Regions from separate parts of the Synechococcus sp. CBW1108 genome, predicted to be linked through region 1. Evidence: predicted binding sites of a transcription regulator. Region 1 holds the regulator's gene; each other region holds the start of a gene.
The links. Region 1 encodes NtcA, which controls nitrogen genes in cyanobacteria. Its sites were predicted from a motif close to GTANCNNNNGNTAC; they were not measured.
Positions count from the first base shown of each region.

Region 2: the regulator NtcA is predicted to act here: its motif matches at 1,298-1,311, upstream of H8F27_RS00565 (P-II family nitrogen regulator).
Region 3: the regulator NtcA is predicted to act here: its motif matches at 1,523-1,536, upstream of queF (preQ(1) synthase).
Region 4: the regulator NtcA is predicted to act here: its motif matches at 2,121-2,134, upstream of H8F27_RS06960 (anthranilate phosphoribosyltransferase family protein).

Region 1 is NZ_CP060395.1:1,759,777-1,763,854, forward strand. It holds gene H8F27_RS09455 (DUF3146 family protein) at 1-242, shown strand, start outside; gene H8F27_RS09460 (resolvase) at 220-699, opposite strand; gene H8F27_RS09465 (DUF3084 domain-containing protein) at 696-1,889, opposite strand; gene ntcA (global nitrogen regulator NtcA) at 1,924-2,589, opposite strand; gene H8F27_RS09475 (cob(I)yrinic acid a,c-diamide adenosyltransferase) at 2,874-3,443, shown strand; gene dcd (dCTP deaminase) at 3,487-4,078, shown strand, end outside.
Region 2 is NZ_CP060395.1:93,444-97,521, forward strand. It holds gene H8F27_RS00560 (glutathione S-transferase) at 1-907, opposite strand, end outside; gene H8F27_RS00565 (P-II family nitrogen regulator) at 904-1,245, opposite strand; gene H8F27_RS00570 (ammonium transporter) at 1,627-3,108, shown strand; gene H8F27_RS17350 (cation-translocating P-type ATPase) at 3,216-3,926, opposite strand; gene H8F27_RS17355 (cation-transporting P-type ATPase) at 3,936-4,078, opposite strand, start outside.
Region 3 is NZ_CP060395.1:766,982-771,059, reverse strand. It holds gene H8F27_RS04130 (hypothetical protein) at 1-82, opposite strand, end outside; gene H8F27_RS04125 (TlyA family RNA methyltransferase) at 195-1,064, shown strand; gene H8F27_RS04120 (P-II family nitrogen regulator) at 1,092-1,430, opposite strand; gene queF (preQ(1) synthase) at 1,622-2,041, shown strand; gene H8F27_RS04110 (cytochrome c biogenesis protein ResB) at 2,038-3,333, opposite strand; gene H8F27_RS04105 (cytochrome c biogenesis protein CcdA) at 3,330-4,073, opposite strand.
Region 4 is NZ_CP060395.1:1,294,339-1,298,416, reverse strand. It holds gene H8F27_RS06970 (molybdopterin oxidoreductase family protein) at 1-462, shown strand, start outside; gene H8F27_RS06965 (nitrate reductase associated protein) at 405-893, opposite strand; gene H8F27_RS06960 (anthranilate phosphoribosyltransferase family protein) at 883-2,001, opposite strand; gene H8F27_RS06955 (hypothetical protein) at 2,249-2,398, shown strand; gene H8F27_RS06950 (hypothetical protein) at 2,449-2,655, shown strand; gene H8F27_RS06945 (ferredoxin--nitrite reductase) at 2,936-4,078, shown strand, end outside.

The DNA.
Region 1 (4,078 bases):
CCACCACTGCCCAGCTCCGCGTCCTGCATCAGAGCTTCAGCCAGCGGGTGCTGGAGGGAGAAATCAGTGCCGGTGGGTATCGCTGGAGTTTCCGCTGGGCGTTTGACCGCGGCGAACTGAGTGTGGAGCCCTCCCTAGGGCGGGCCCTGATCCAGGACGCCTTGCTGCGCTACCTGCTCAAGGTGGATTACCAGCTGGAACCCGGCGGCGACTATGTGTTCACGGTGCGGGCCCGTTTTTAAACCCATCCGCTGGCCACTGGCGCAGCACCTCGCCGTAGCGGCGCCGCAGCGGTTCCCCCAGCCAGCGTTCCAGCAGCAGCTGGGCTACGACGTCGTCAATATCCCTTGGGGGCAGCCGCAGGCCGGTGGGCAGTAGGCGCATCCAGGGGTTTGGCGGATCCAGCTCCCAGTAGCGCTCGCGGGCGGCCAGGCTGCTGCCGCGCTCATCAACCAGGGTCAGCTCCAGGTTGAGTTGGCGCAGTAGGGGGCGCCAGGGGTGACTGCCGGTGCCGTTGCCCAGAATCACCCTGGCCAGGCCGCGTTGCTGCCAGGCCTGCAGCAGGCCCTGGCTGGCTGGGGGAGGCAGGATTGCCGCCTCCAGGACTTGCCCCTGGGATGCATCGGCCAGCACCAGGCCACATTTGCTGTTGCCTGGGTCGAGGCCGGCGATCAACGCTGACGCCTGCATGCCGGTCATGGGCGCCGGGGCCCCCTCGGGATGTCGTCCGCCGGCGGTCGCAACCAGCGCAACTCGACTGCAATCGGATCGGGGGTGTCGGCATCGCGCAGCACCACGGCTTCCAGCTGCACCACCTGGCCAGCGGGTCTTTCGCCCAGGGCCCGACCCAGTTGGTTCAGGCTGGCTGCGTCGAATTGCAACCCCTCCACCAGGGTGCCCTGGCGCTGGGCGCGGGCATAGGCCGCCGCCAGCAGCAGGTTCAAGCGGCGGTTGATGCCATCTAGGCCGGTGAGGTCTCCCTCCACCGTGGTGCTGGCCAGCACCTCGCCGGCCTTGACGACGGGTCGATTTGGCCGCAAGTCGGGGAAGGCCAGCACCTGGCGCTCCCCCCGCAGCACGTTGGCGGCCGAGAGGATGCTCACCACCCAGCGGCCGGGCTTGGCGAGCAGCTCCTCCAGTTTGGCGATGTCGTTTCTGGGCACCAGCAGGATCTGGCGATCCGGTGGTTGGCCCGGTAACACCCGGCGGAAGGCGTTGATGTTTGCCTGCTGCAAAAGGGCCGTGATCACCTGCTGGGCTTGCTCGGGGCGTTCCAGGGCCACCTTGGCGCTGGAGAGGATTTGCCCGCTGGTGATCACCACATCGCCGCGGCGCAGGGCGATCAGGTTGCTTTCCAGATCCTTGAGCTCTTGGGCTCCCGCCGCAATTCGCTTGCGCACCTGGCTCAATTCGGCCTCGGTGCGGCCAATCTCCGCGTCCCGGTCCCGCACTTCGAGGTTGAGCCGGGAGCGCTCCTGCTCCAGGCGATTGCGCTGGGCGACCAGGGGGGCCAGTTCCTGCCGCAGCTTGCTGGCACGGGCCTGGGCCTGCTCAAAGCGCTGCTGGGCATCTCGCTTGCCCTGTTCGGCTCGGTTGAGCTCCAGCTGACTGCTGGCCAGCAGGCGACGACTATTGGCCAGGCGCTCCTCCAGTTGGTCGAGTTCAAACAGGCCTGTGCGCAGGCGTTCGCTCACCAGCAGCATCAGGCCGAGGGAGATGGCACTGATCAGGCTGCCGGTGAGCACCGTGATCAGAACGGCGGTGTTGCGGGGCCGCAGCCTGAACAGGCTCAGCCGCGCCTTGCCCACCCGGCTCCCCAGACGGTCGCCCAGGTTGGAGAGCACTCCGCCCAGCACCAGCAGCGTCAGGATCAGCAGCCAACCCGTCACGTGCGTCTGCGACCGGCCCCAGTATCTCCGGAGTTCAGCTGAAGCGCTTGGCCAGGGCGATGGGATCAAACACCGTTATCTTCTTACGGTCGATCTGCACCAGGCCATCGTTGCGCAGATCCCCGAGCAATCGGGTGATGGTCACCCGGGTTGAGCCGATCGCTTCGGCGATGGCCTGGTGGGAAAGACGCAGATCAATGGTGATTCCTTGGCTGCTGGGAACCCCAAAGTCGCGGCAGAGCACCAGGAGGAAACTGACCAGCCGTGAACTCATGTCCCGGTGGGTGAGGGTTTCGATCATCGTTTCGGTCTGCAGAATCCGCGAGGAGAGACCTTGAAGCAGTAGGAGCCCCACGCTGGCATCCTGTTCGATCGCCTTGCGCACGGAGGTCGCCGGCGCGGTGACAATCTCCACCCGGGTGAAGGCGATGGCGTGATAAAAGCGATCTGAGCGCTGGCCCGTGAGCAGGGAGAGGACGCCGAATAGGCTGTTCTCACGCAGCAGGGCAACGGTGATCTCCTCACCGGATTCGTAGACCCGTGACAGGCGCACGGCACCGCGGCGCAAAAGATAGACCCGTTCGGCCGGATCACCGGGGAAAAAGATAGTTTTTCCCCGCTCTATTGTTTCGGCAGTGCTGCCGGCCAGCCCGCGGATCACTTCCTGCAGGGTGGGACCCGCCTGACTGGCACTGCCCATACCCGCCACCGAACCCGGGGCCCCTGTGGTTGGAGTGTTGGCGGTACGGCTGAATCCGTGGGTAGCGCCAACCATTACGGCTCTGGCATATCTCGGGACCTTAAGGATCGCCTGTAGGGATCCCTGTAGCAATACACACGGTTTCCTGGCTCTCCCCCTGGGACGATAGGCGTTGGTACAGGTGTTTCCGCTAGGGATGGGGTCGGATGCTTGTGAAGCGACCCGATGCCGCTACATTCAGCTTCGCGCAGTCGCCCATCAGCGGCTGTCGTTTCAGAGAGTTCATGACCGCCAGCTTGCCCCTTGCCCCAGTCACCCCGGCCCCCGTGCTGCGTCTGGTAGCCCAACAGGAGGGGCTGCTGCAGATTCACACGGCTCCGTTTCGGGGCAGTTTTGGGTCGGTGTTGAGCCAGGCCCTGCGGACCGCCGGCCTGGGTAGCAGGGTGCTGGTGAGCCAGTTGCTCAAGGGAGGGGTGGATCAGGGGCTCGAAAGCAGCCTTTGGCTGTGTGGGCGCCTGCAGTGGCTGCGGCCCGGGGTGCCCTACTGCATCTCGGAGCCGGCGGCCAGCCAGTCTGAGGAGTTGACTGCCCAGTCGCTGGCGGCCCAGTCTCTAGCGGCAGTGCAGCAGGTGTGGGCCTACAGCCGAGAGCGGCTGCTCAGTGGGGCAGTAGACCTGCTGGTGCTTGATGAGCTCGGGCTGGCAGTGGAGCTGGGCTATCTCGATAAAGCTGAGGTGCTTGCCACCCTGGAGCGCCGTCCGGTCCATCTGGATGTCATTGTGACCGGCCCGGCCATGGCTCCTGAATTGATGGCCATGGCCGACCAGGTCACCAAGCTGCGGCGTGGTCTCTAGGGGCTTTTGATGGCCCCGTCGTTCCTGTTTCCCCTTCCCGTCAATGCTCAAGAACGACCGCTGGATCAATGAGCAGGCCGCCTCCGGGATGCTTCAGCCCTTCCAGTCGAGCCTGGTGCGCCACCTGGATCCGGATACGGCTAGCTCGCCGGTGCTCAGCTACGGCTGCTCCTCCTATGGCTACGACCTGAGGCTCTCTGCTAAGGAGTTTTTAATTTTCCGGCACGTGCCTGGCACGGTGGTGAACCCGAAGCGGTTCAATCCCGCCAACCTCGAGCCCGCACCCCTAAATCAGGATGGGGACGGGGTCTATTTCATTCTGCCGGCCCACTCCTACGGCCTCGGTGTGGCGCTGGAGAAGATGAAAGTGCCCGCCAATATCACCGTGATTTGCCTGGGTAAGAGCACCTATGCTCGTCTAGGCATCATCGTCAACACCACGCCGGCTGAGGCGAGTTGGGAGGGCCATCTCACCCTTGAGTTCAGTAATTCCTCGGGAGCCGATTGCCGCATCTACGCCAACGAGGGTATCTGCCAGCTGTTGTTCTTTGAGGGGGATCCCTGCGCAACCACCTATCATGATCGCGCTGGCAAGTATCAGCACCAACCAGAGCGGGTCACCCTGGCGCGTATTT
Region 2 (4,078 bases), 1.6 Mb from region 1:
GGGCTGGTTCGGCCTGGCTGGTTTCCGGATCGGGCGCCTCGATCGGCCAGGGGCCCCGATCAATCCGGGCGGCCAGCTGCCGCTGGACCTCCGAGCCACTGGCGTAGCAGCCGCCCATCTGGGGCGGTAGGTCGTGGGCGTGGGTGTGAAAGTCGCTCTGGGTGCCGAGGTAGATGGGGCGCTGCTCCAGCGCAGCAAACCAACGGTCTATGGCGGGGTACTGGCGGCGCAGCAGGAAGCCTTTGTAATAAGCCAGGCTTGCCGCCATGCGCTCCACGTAGGGCACGAACACCAGATCGGCGCTGCTGAGCTCCCCCAGCAGGAAGGGGCCGGGCTGCAGCTCAAGAGCCTGCTGAAAGGCAGCGGCCATTTGGGCGAAGGCGGCCTGGGCTGAAGCCTCCTGCCGAGGCCCGAGCCCCGGCGCGCAGAGCCACTGGCACCAGGCCCGGAAAAGCAGCCGCTCCAGCTGGCGCAACTGGAGCAGTTCGGGGTCGCCCATGGCCGGCCCCAGGCTGCCGAAGGCCCGCTCCAGAGCCTCGAGGATGCGATCACTCTCGGTGATCAGGCGCCCATCGAGCTGGAGGGCGGGCAGCATGCCTGAAGGCACCAGCCCCTTGAACCAGGCCTCCTTGTCGCCGTAGCAGAACATGGTGACTTTGCGGATCCGGTAAGGGATCCGCTTTTCCTCGAGCCAGAGCCACACCTTCTGGCAGTAGGGGCACCAGGCATGGTGGTCACGGAAGAGGGTGACCCGCACGGCCTGCTCCGGCTGGCCAAAAAGACGCAGGCTGGCTTGGGCGTTGGTAGGGCCCAGGTCTGGATCCGGCTGGTCGCACGAGAGAAGCTGGAGCTCAACCCAACTCAAGGCAGCGCCTGGTTTGGCCAGGGCAGGGGCTGGGGGGCTCAATCCAGGGTGGCGTCGCCAGTTTCGCCGGTGCGGATCCGGATGGAATTTTCCACAGGGGTGACGGTGATCTTGCCGTCGCCGACTTCGCCGGTGCGGGCAGCGGCCTGAATCGCCTCGAGCACACCGGCCACCGCAGAGTCGGTGACAACCGTTGTGATCATCATCTTGGGGAGCAGGCGCGCCTCGATTTTCACGCCTCGGTAGACCTCGGTGTAGCCCATCTGCTTGCCGAAACCCTGGACAGATGAAACGGTCAGACCATTGATGCCAAGAGCAACAAGGGCCTCCTTGACCGGTTCGAGCTTTTCAGGACGGATAATGGCTTGAATCTGTTTCACGCGTTAGCAGTGGCAATCGTTTTGTTCTTAGCGAAAAGCAGGCGCTCCTTCTGTAGCAATCGATTCAAAGCCCGCCAAGGGATCCGGGCCCAGTGAAAGACCCGCATCGGCGAACCCAGCCCCAAGGGGCAAGGGCTACGAAGAACCAGGATTTCGCCTTTTACACATGTAGCTCGGAAACAATGTTCATTGCGAACATTTTAGGGATTTTGTTCAAAAACTTTGCAGGCAAGAGCGAATCAATGCTGCGAGGCTCCGAACCCCTGCCTGGGCGCAATTTGGTAACAAAACGAACATCCCATCTCCCTGTGAGAGCTCATTGTTCTCGACGTTGGGATTTCGACCATCCCCCATCTGCGCAGCCGTCCTTCTGAACTGCCCATGACCATTGCATCCACCCCTCCGAGGCGCAGACGCCTCCACGAGGCCAGCCTCTCCGAAGGTCCCATGATGTTGTTCCGCAGCATTCGCGGATTCAGCAGCAGTCGTTCCCTTGTTTGGCTGGCCTGCGTACCCCTGGCCCTTTTTGGCCTGGGTGTATTCAATCTCTCAGCCCACGCAGCCGAGCTTCCGGAGCTCACTCCGGCATTCCTTGCCAACAATCTCTTCCTGCTGATCAGCGCGATTCTGGTGATCTTCATGAACGCCGGTTTCGCCATGGTGGAAGCCGGGCTATGCCGCCAGAAGAATGCAGTAAACATTCTCTTCAAGAACCTGCTGGTCTTTGCCGTAGCAGTTAGCGCCTACTGGTTCATCGGCTACAAGCTGATGTACAACGCAGATTGGGTAATTCCTGGCTGGTTGAAGTTCGGGGGCACTTTCTTTGACCCAACCGTCACCCCTGAGATGGTGACCGATGGCAGTTTGGTGCCAAGCATTGATTTCCTCTTTCAGGCTGCCTTCGCTGGCACGGCCGCCACGATCGTTTCAGGTTTGGTGGCGGAACGGATCAAACTGACCACATTTGTAATTTTTTCCATTTTCCTGGTTGGCATCATCTACCCAATCATGGGTAGCTGGCAGTGGAACTTCCCCGATGACGCGGGGCTCGGTGGTGGCTGGCTAAACAACTTAGGATTTATCGATTTTGCCGGCTCCACCGTGGTGCACTCGATGGGTGCCTGGGCTGGGTTGATTGGCGCCATCATCCTTGGCCCCCGGATCGGCAAATTCATCGATGGCAAGCCCCAGGCGATTCCTGGCCACAACATGGCCATCGCCACCTTGGGCTGCCTGATCCTCTGGATCGGCTGGTATGGCTTCAACCCCGGCTCCTGGCTTTCGATGGGAGCAGAAGTTCCCTTTATTGCCGTCACTACCACCCTCGGAGCCGCAGGTGGTGGCATCGCCGCCACCCTGGCCTCCCAGCTGCCGGGTTTCGGTCCAGACAAGCGCCCGGGCAAACCTGACATCACCATGACCATCAACGGCATTCTTGCCGGTCTGGTAAGCGTCACCGCAGGCTGCGACGGGGTTTCGATGACTTCGGCCTGGGTGATGGGTTTCATCGGAGGCATCGTGGTCGTCTTCTCGGTGGCAATCATTGATAACCTCAAAATCGACGATCCAGTCGGAGCCTTTTCCGTCCACGGAACCTGTGGTATCTGGGGAACCCTGGCGGTGGGCCTTTTCAACACCGACAAGGGCCTATTCACCGGCCATGGCTTCTCCCAGCTAGGCATTCAGTTTGTCGGCTGCCTGGCCTATGCAGTGGTCACGATCGTTGCATCGTTGCTTCTCTGGTCAATCATCGGCGCCTTCTTTGGCGGTATCCGGGTTGACGCTGAAGAAGAAACAGTGGGTCTCGACATCGGCGAACACGGCATGGAGGCCTATCCAGACTTCGCCGCTGCGGCCAAGTAGGGATTCAGCCAAGCCACTCAACCAGCAGCCCGCGGCCAACCGCGGGCTTTTTTGTGCTCGAAATATTGGGCGCAAACATTTGGCGGAGTGCTCCAGACCATGCCGAACTAAGCAGCCAGCCGGCGTTTGCGCAGGTCGTCGGCCAGCATCACCACCAGGGGCGCCAGTAACACCAAGGGGCCAAGCCTGGCATCGAAAGGGGTCATGGCAAATTGGCCGGAAAGGGGTGGCCAGCCCAGCAGCAAGGCCGTGAAACCAACCTCCACCCCAACCCCTAGCATGAGAAGGGGGTTGCCCAGCCATGGCCGCCGCCCCAGATCAGCCAGGGCGGAGCGCCTCTCACTGCGGCAGGCCAGTGCGGCGCCGATCTGGCCGGCCACGATGCAGGAAAAAGCCACACTGGAGGCCTGCTGCTGGATGGAAGTGAGCACCGGGCCGGCCTGGCCGTGCAGCAGCAGGGGAGCGGCCAGGCGCAACTCGTCCCAGCCCAGCCCGTGCATCCTCCAGGTGAGCAGATAGCCCCCCATGGCCACCACCGCTTCCGCTAGCCCAAGCACCAGATAGGCACGCAGCATCAGGGGACGATCCAACAGCGCAGCCGTGCGGCGGCGGGGCGGCTGGTGCATCAAGCCCGACTCGGGGGGCTCGGCCCCCAGGCCCAGGGCTGGCAGCAGATCGGTGCCCAGATCCACCGCCAGGATCTGCAGCACGGTCAGGGCCGCCGGGATCTGGAAGGTCACCATGGCCAGAAAGGGCGCCATTTCAGCCACGTTGCTGGCCAGCACGTAGGGCAGAAACTTGCGGATATTGGCCACCACACCGCGGCCTTAGCGCACCGCCGTGACGATCGTGGCGAAATTGTCGTCGAGCAACACCACATCGGCGGCCTCCCGAGCCACATCGGTGCCCTCCAGACCCATGGCCACGCCCACATCGGCGGCCCGCAGTGCCGGCGCATCGTTGACCCCAT
Region 3 (4,078 bases), 990 kb from region 1:
GGAAGGGCGGCAGGTCGGCGGGTTGGTTGCGCAATTTCACGAAGCTTCCCGGGTAGAGAAGCTCCACCACGTTGTTGGCCATCACTGGGGCATGGGGAAGATGGGGCCATCCTGGGTCGGGTTTGGCCATGGCGCCCTGATGCTTGGAATCTGTTCCGTTTGAGTTGTGGTTTGATCACAGAAGCGCAAGTGCCATGGGCCGCAGACAACGCCTGGATCAGGAGCTGGTGGCCCGCGGCCTGGCCGCCAGCCGCCAGCAGGCCCAGCAGCTGATCCGGGCCGGGCGGGTGCGGCTGGGCGATCGGGTGCTCGACAAGCCAGGCACGGAGGTGTTGCCGGAGGCGGAGCTGCACGTGCAGCAATCCCCCCGATTTGTCTCCCGGGGCGGGGAGAAGCTGCTCCAGGCCCTGGCCACCTTCCCCCTGGAGGTGCGGGGCCGGGTCTGCCTCGATGGCGGCATCTCCACCGGGGGCTTCAGCGATTGCCTGCTCCAGCACGGCGCAGAGCGCGTCTATGGCATCGATGTGGGCTACGGGCAGACCGCCTGGAGCCTGCGCTGCGATCCGCGCCTGGTGCTGCGGGAGCGCACCAACCTGCGCCACCTGTTGGCGGCCGATCTCTATGGGCCCGCTGACCCCTGGCCCGATCTGGCGGTGGCCGATGTGTCGTTCATCTCACTTTCCCTGGTGCTGCCCGCCCTGCTGGGCTTACTCCGGCCCGAAGCGGCCTGGGATCTGCTCCTGCTGGTCAAGCCCCAGTTTGAAGTGGGCAAGGGGCGGGTGGGCAAGGGGGGGGTGGTGCGGGATCCTGCTGCCCACTGCGATGCCATTGCGGGTGTGGTTGGAGCGGCGGCGGCTTTGGGCCTGGAGGCCTGGGGGTTGGTGGCCTCCCCACTCACCGGTCCGGCGGGCAACCACGAATACCTGCTCTGGCTGCGGCCCACTGGCCTTGGCCCCCAGGGAGCACCAGCAGACAGGGCCATCCCAACCGCTGGGGTCAACCCCGCCACCATCAGGGCCCTGGTGGCCACCACCCTGGCCCCTTGCCTTGCCGCCAAGGGCTGACCCCAGAGCTGACCCCGGGGCTCAGGCTTAGATGGCGCCGCTGTCGCGATCGCCCGTGCGGATGCGGATCACGGCGTCGATTGTGCTGACGAAGATCTTGCCGTCGCCGATTTCGCCGGTGCGGGCAGCCTCCTGGACGGCTGAAACCACCGTATCCACCTTGTCGTCATCGACGACGATCTCCAGTTTGAGCTTCTGCAGAAATTCCACGGTGAATTCCGAGCCGCGGTAGCGCTCCACCTGGCCCTTCTGACGGCCAAAGCCCCGCACCTCGCTGACGGTCATGCCCACGATGCCCGCGTTGACCAGTGCGATCTTGACGTCCTCGAGCTTGAAGGGACGAATGATGGCCTCGACTTTTTTCATGGAAGCAGCTGATGCTGATGGGAAGTCTCTCAGGTGCCCGCTGCCGAGGGCAGCTGACAGGCCTATTAGGCCCGAGTGCCGGGGCGATCGTGGTAGCTGTGGCTACCGGCCAGCACAACTGGCAGGCAGGTCTGGGCCCGTTCCTAGGATTGGCCTTCAGCCGGTTTCTGGCCGGGCCCTATCGCCTTTCCATGTCTTCCAGCCCTGCTGCCGTTTCCGATCGCACCCTCACCCCCGCCTATGGCGAGCGGGCCATCGCCGAGGCGGAGCTGATCTGTTTTGACAACCCCCGGCCGGGCCGGGCCTACGAGATCTCCATTGAGCTGCCGGAATTCACCTGCAAGTGCCCTTTTTCGGGCTACCCGGATTTTGCGGTGCTGCGCCTGATCTACCAGCCTGGCCCCAGGGTGGTAGAGCTCAAGGCGATCAAGCTCTACGTAAACAGCTACCGCGACCGGGCCATCTCCCACGAAGAGGTCACAAACCGCATCCTCGATGATCTTGTGGCTGCTACCGAGCCCCAGTGGATGCAGCTGGAGGCAGACTTCCATCCCCGCGGCAACGTGCACACCGTGGTGCGGGTGAGCCACGGCAGCCGGCTTGCCTGTTAAAGCTGGCTGAGCAGCTGGGGCAATTCGGCGGCAAAGCCGGTGAGGTTGCGGTTGCAAAGGCCCGCCACATGCAGCTGGCCCGGGCCAGGCCCTTCTTCGGCGATCGCCCAGAGTTGGCGGGTTGCCACCAGGCTGAGCCCCCCGCCGGCTAGGGCGATCGCGAAGCCTGCGTAGACGAGCGGCACCCCTGGATCTCGTTTCAAAAGGATGCCACTGGCGGGCAGCACGCTCGCCACCCGGATGGGTAGACCCTTGACCTCCAACGCTTCGCCGCCGGGGCTGATCTGGCCCAAGGGGCTGCCGTCGGCGCCGTACACCTCCACCGGTCCCTGCTCACTGCCCAGGCTGAGGAGCACAGGCTCACTGCCATCGGGGCGGGTCGGCAGCACGAGTCCCCACACCTGCTCGCCCAGCTGGGGGAAGCTCTGCAGGGGCAACTGCAGCAGCGGACTCCTGCCCAGCTGCAGGCTGATTGCCGCCAGGGCCCAGTCGGCCTGGTAGAGGGTCACCCCTTGGAAGCGCAGGGGGTGGTTCACGCTGATCTGGGCCTGTTTCAGCAGGCTGCCGCCGCTGCCATCGCCTTCGAGGATGCGCAGCTGGGAGGTGAATTGCTCTGGCCGGCCGGCCGGATCGCGCTGGATGGAGAAGTTGTCGAGGGCGAGGGTGAGCTTGCTGCTGCCCCGGCTATCCATCAGCTCCAGGCTGCGGCCGGGGGCCAGGTATTGCTCGGCACGCTGGCCTGCCACGGCCCCCCAGGCGGCCCCCAGCATCAGCACCACCATGCCGGCGTGTACCAGCAGGGGGCCAACCTTGCCCAGCAGCCCCTTGCGAGCCGCCAGGCGATCCCCCTGGCGGCGGATCTGCCAGCCCTTGCCCTGCAGCAGTTGGGCCAACTTTTCAAGGCTTGCTCCGGGCTGGTCGGTGGCGAGGCTTTCGGCCAGGCTCAGCTTGCTGAGTTGGCGCGGCTTGCGGTAGTCAATCCAGCGCAGCGATGCCCGCAGGGCGGGCCATTGGCGCCGCCAGCTGCACAGCAGCAAGGCCAGGGCCAGCCAGGCCAGTAATCCCAGAAACCAGCCGCTGGAATAGATGTGGTCGAGCTGCAGGGCCAGTACCCCTTCGCCAGGTAGCAGGCCAAGCCAGGGCTGGGGGTCGTAGAGCCGATGGTAAAACTCCGCCGTTTCCCGCTGGGGGATGGCTGTGCCCACGCCGCTGGCGATGGCTATCACCAGCAGCAGCACGATCGCCAGGCGCAGATCGGAGATCAGGGCCACCAGCCGGGGGAGGGCCTTCATCTCCAGTTGGCCACCAGGGTGACGGCCCCGGTGGTGACCAGCACCACCCCGCTGATCGGGGGCACCCATTGGCCGACGCGGCGCAGGCTGAGCAGGCCGGGCAGGCTGGCGGCGGCGGTGCCGGCCAGCAGCAGCGGCACCACCTGGCCGGCGCCAAAGCTGCTGAGCAGCAGCATCCCAACCAGGGGTTTGCCGTTCTGGGCCATCCAGGCCAGCAGCACTGCCAGCACGGGGGTGGTGCAGGGGGTTGCGGCCAGGCCGAAGGCCAGGCCAGCGGCCAGAGGTGCCAGCGGGGCAGGCACTTTGCGGCGCCAAATCTCAGGATCGGGCCCCGCGGGCAGAGGCAGCCTGAGCAGGCCCAGCAGATTGAGGCCCATCAGCAGGGCCAGCAGGGCCACCACGATGGGTACGAGCCCGGGAATCTGGCCGTAGATGCGGCCCAGGAAGCCGCTCACCAGGCCGAGCAGCACCAGGGCTGCCACGATGCCAGCGGCAAAGCTGAGGCTGCGCTTCCAGGGGGCCTGGCGCTCCAGTTCCTGGCTGCCGGCAGGGCCGCTGAAGCCGGCCAGGTAGGCCAGGGTCACCGGCAGCAGCGAGAGGGAACAGGGGCCCAGGCTGGTGAGCAGACCCCCGGCAAAAACCACAGCCACGGTGCTCGGGGTGGGGCTGGCTAGGGAGTGCTGCAGCAGGGCCTCGCTAGTGCGGGCCCAGTCGGCCAATTGGGGCCCAAGGCTGATCATGGACC
Region 4 (4,078 bases), 470 kb from region 1:
ATCGCCGAGCAGCCCATGGGCCTGGCGGAGCCTCCCAGCGACGGGTATCCACTGGTGCTCACGGTGGGCCGTTACTTGGGCCAGTGGCACACCATGACGCGCACCGCCAAGGTGCCTCGCCTCAACGCCCTGCATCCTGAGCCCTTGCTCGAGATTCACCCCGAGGATGCCGGCCCCCTCGGCCTGGAGGATGGCTCCATGGCCGAGATCCGCTCCCTGCGTGGCACGATCACGGCCCGGGCGACGGTGACCGAGCGCATCCGACCGGGCACCGTGTTTCTGCCGATGCACTGGGGCTTCATGCAGGAGCAGGCCTGTGAGGCCAACGCCCTGCTGCACGAGCAGGCCTGCCCGATCTCCAGGCAGCCCGAACTCAAGGCCGCCGCCGTGGCCGTCGCCAGGGTTCAGGAGGTGGCCCCGGTCGGGGCAAACAGCTCCACCAGCGCCGCTGGCAGGTTGTGATGGTCGTGGCCGGGGCGGGCCAGCTTGCAGAGAGCAAACCGCTCCAGCTCCGAGAGACCATTCCACTGGTCAGGCCCCAGCCCATAGCCCAGCTCTGCGGCTGAGCTGCTCACCTCAGCGGGGGGCTCTCCAGGGTGTTGCCAGGGGGCTTCGCGGGGGATGGGCAGGGAGGTGACCCCGCCGTCCGCCATGGCCGCCGTGCTCTGGCGCAGCTCGGCCGCCAGGGCCGCCAGGTCGTCGGGGCCGTCACGCCAGAGCACGAGCTGATCCCGCTGGCTTTCCGTGAGGGCCAGCCAGTGGTTGAGCCGCAGTTTCACACCGCAGAGATCGAGCTTGCGGCGTAGGCAGAGGGGAATGCAGCGCCAGTTCCCGACGAAGTCGCGCTCGAAGCCGAAGCAGTGGGAGCAAGGATGGGAGCCTTCAGGAAGCATCGTGTCTCCACTGGATCAGGGCACGCAGCTGATCCAGCAGCGCTCCGCTCTGGACCAGATCTGTGGCGCGGGCCACGCCTGCAGCCAGATCCTGGCAGACACCGCCATACCAGAGATAGGCCCCGGCATTCCAGATCAGGGCGGTGGCCAGGGGCCCCTGGCCACCCAGAGCGGCCAGGGCCTGCTCGCGCCAGGTCTCTAGATTCTGCCAGAGGGCATCGTGGTCGTAACAGCCGTGGTCGCGCGGGTGAAGGATCAGGCGCTCCCCATCACCTCCCTGGGCCCGGGCCGTGATGCAGGCGCGGCTGATCGGCAGGTCGGTGCTGCCCTCGAGGCCTTTCACCGTGATGGCCATCGCCTCGCCGGCCAGTTCCAGGGCCTTCCAGGCCCGGCTTTCGGTGGGGGGATGCACGAAGCCGCTCACCAGCAGGTGGGGGCCCTGATGGGCGGTCCAGAGCAATTCGAGGCTGGCCACGGGGGGGCGCTTGCCCAGGTCGTCGCGGATCGGCGTGAGGCTCTCCGCCAGCGGGAAGTGGTCCGGTTGGTGCACCAGGGCCAGGCGGTGCTGCGTCAGCCCTGCCTGCACCGTGGTCAGGTCCAGCCCCTGCAGCTCCAGCCCCAGGGCGGCGAACAGCTCGATGGCCGGCACGCCATATTTCACCGGCATGCGCCCCCCCCCCTGCAGTACCACGGGCAGCCCGGCCGCACTCAGGGCCAGGGCGGTGAGCGGGTAAATGGGGGCCGTGCGGGTGCGGCCGTCAAAGGGCATGCTGAAGCAGAGGGCAGGCTCGGCGCTGTGCAGGCTCGGCCCCAGGCGCCGGTAGACATCCAGCATTCCGGCCAATTCCTGGGGCTCGGGCCGACGGATCCGATGGGCGATCAGAAAGGCGCCGATCTGGGCCGGCGTGGCCTCTTCGTTCAGCATCAGTTCCATCGCATGGCCGGCCTCCTCCCGGCTCAGCCCCCGGCTGGTGTGCTCGCCACTGCCCACCTTCTGCAGATAGTGCTTGAAACGCTCCCGGCCAGACAGAAGCTCGGCAGCAGGGGCATGGCCGTTCAGTCCGGTCTCAGGCGAGGCGTTGGGCAGGGTGCCGGTAGGGAGCGCCATCTAGGGCTGAGGGGAGGGGGCAGCGTGGGCCGCACGAACTGCATGGTCGAGAACTCCATGCTGTCACCAGTGATCGTCCAGCGTGCGCCCCACCGAACAAAGGCCAGAACGGAAAAGAAGTATCAACCGACACGGAAGACATCCTGAAGATTGGCGCCGGAACCAGGCGGCTTCGGTTCGGTACCAACCGCTGCATCCCGATGGCCCCCTGGCTGGAGACAGTCGATCCTGAGACCTGGGTGCGCCGATGCGATTTGCTGCCTGCTGCGGGCTTCTGCTCGGATGCCTGCATGGTCTGGTGAGCCTTGAGCTGCGGCCCAACAGCGTCGTTGAGGCGCCTGGATCAGCTCTGGTGGGGGCCTGGAGCCCTGCCCCCCCAGCCGGCGCCCGCTTCTGAATCCCCTCATCCAGCTTCGATACTGGAGTTTGTTCTTCGGCAGCTCCGCCATGGCCACTCCGCTGCAGACCACCCGTAGCGCCAGCTCCCCCCTCGGCGTCGCCCTCGCCTTCGTCGGCATGTTTGTGGTGGGGTCCCTGGGAGTTCAACTGCTGGCCGGTCTGCTACGCGACGCGGCGCCTGCCGCTTCCGCCGGGCGAGCCGCCTCGGTGGTGGCCCATCCCGCCACCCTCTGGAGTGCCCTGGGGGAGCGCTGAAGCCAGCCAGGTCAGGGATAACAGATCCGTAACGACCACGACACCCGGTCCTGCCCCGCGCCTGCAAGATCAGTGAAGGTCTGTGATTGCAGATCCCAGCTCATCTCGAAGGGGAGCCGCAGCGCCATGGCGCTGCCCTCCCATTCCGGACAACGCATCCCTCATTGGCGTTCACCGGCTCCATCCCCTCCCGATCCCGGGGCTGAGCTTGGTGGTGCCATGGGGTCACGTTCACGGCCGCGTTGTCTGGGCGTGTACTAGCGCGCCGTGTACCTTTTCCATGAGCTCTTCCAGCACCCCCGCTGCGCCTGCCCCCAGCTCCGGCCTCACCAAGGTGGAGCAGGCCAAGGCCGATCTCTGCGGCCTCGATCTGCAACCCCAGCTGGCTGAGCTGGCCGCCGCGGGCTGGGACAGCCTCGACGAGGCCACCCTCACCATCCGGCTGAAGTGGATGGGCATCTTCTTTCGGCCCGTCGCCCCCGGCCGTTTCATGCTGCGGCTGCGACTCCCGAACGGCGTGGTTAGCGCTGAGCAACTGGTGCTGCTCGCCGAGGCGGTGGATCGTTGCGGCGAGCACGGCAGCGCCGACATCACCACCCGCCAGAACCTGCAGCTGCGGGGCCTGCTGTTCGAGGACATGGCGCCGCTGTTGGAGGCCATGGAGCGGGTGGGCCTAACCAGTCGCCAGTCGGGACACGACAACCCGCGCAACATCACCGGCAACCCCCTGGCCGGCATCGATCCCGAGGAGATCGTCGACACGCGTCCCCTCGTGCAGGCGATTCAGGCGCGGCTGTTCCAGCCGGATGGCCCCCGCAACCTGCCGCGCAAGTTCAACGTGGCCGTCGGCGGTGCTCCCGACAGCTTCCTGCTCCACAACGACCTCGCCTTCCTGCCCGCCCATCACGCCGGCGAGCTCGGCTTCACCGTGATGGTGGGCGGCTTCTTCTCAGCCCAGCGCAACGAACTCGCCATCCCGCTCGGCCTGTGGCTGCGGGCTGATCAGCTGCCTGATTTTGCCCTCACGGTGCTGTTGCACTTCGAGCAGAACGGCAATCGCAAGCTGCGCAACAAGAGCCGGCTGATGTATCTGATCGATGATCTGGGGCTTGAGACCTACAGGGACACGATCAAGGCGGCCTATGGGGCGTTGGCCGGCGGCGAGGCGATGGCCTCGCTCCAGCCCCACGACGGCACGCACCTGGTGACACGGGCCCCCCGGGATGGCCTCGGCTGGAATGCCCAGGCCCAGGAGGGGCTCGGCTGGATGGGCCTGCACGTGCCGATGGGCCGTCTCGATGCCGAAGGGATGCTGGCCCTGGCCGGTCTGGCCCGGCAGTACGGCAGCGGTGAACTGCGGCTCACCGAGGCCCAGAACGCCCTGATCGTCAACGTGCCGGAAGCCAGCCAGGAGGCGCTGTTG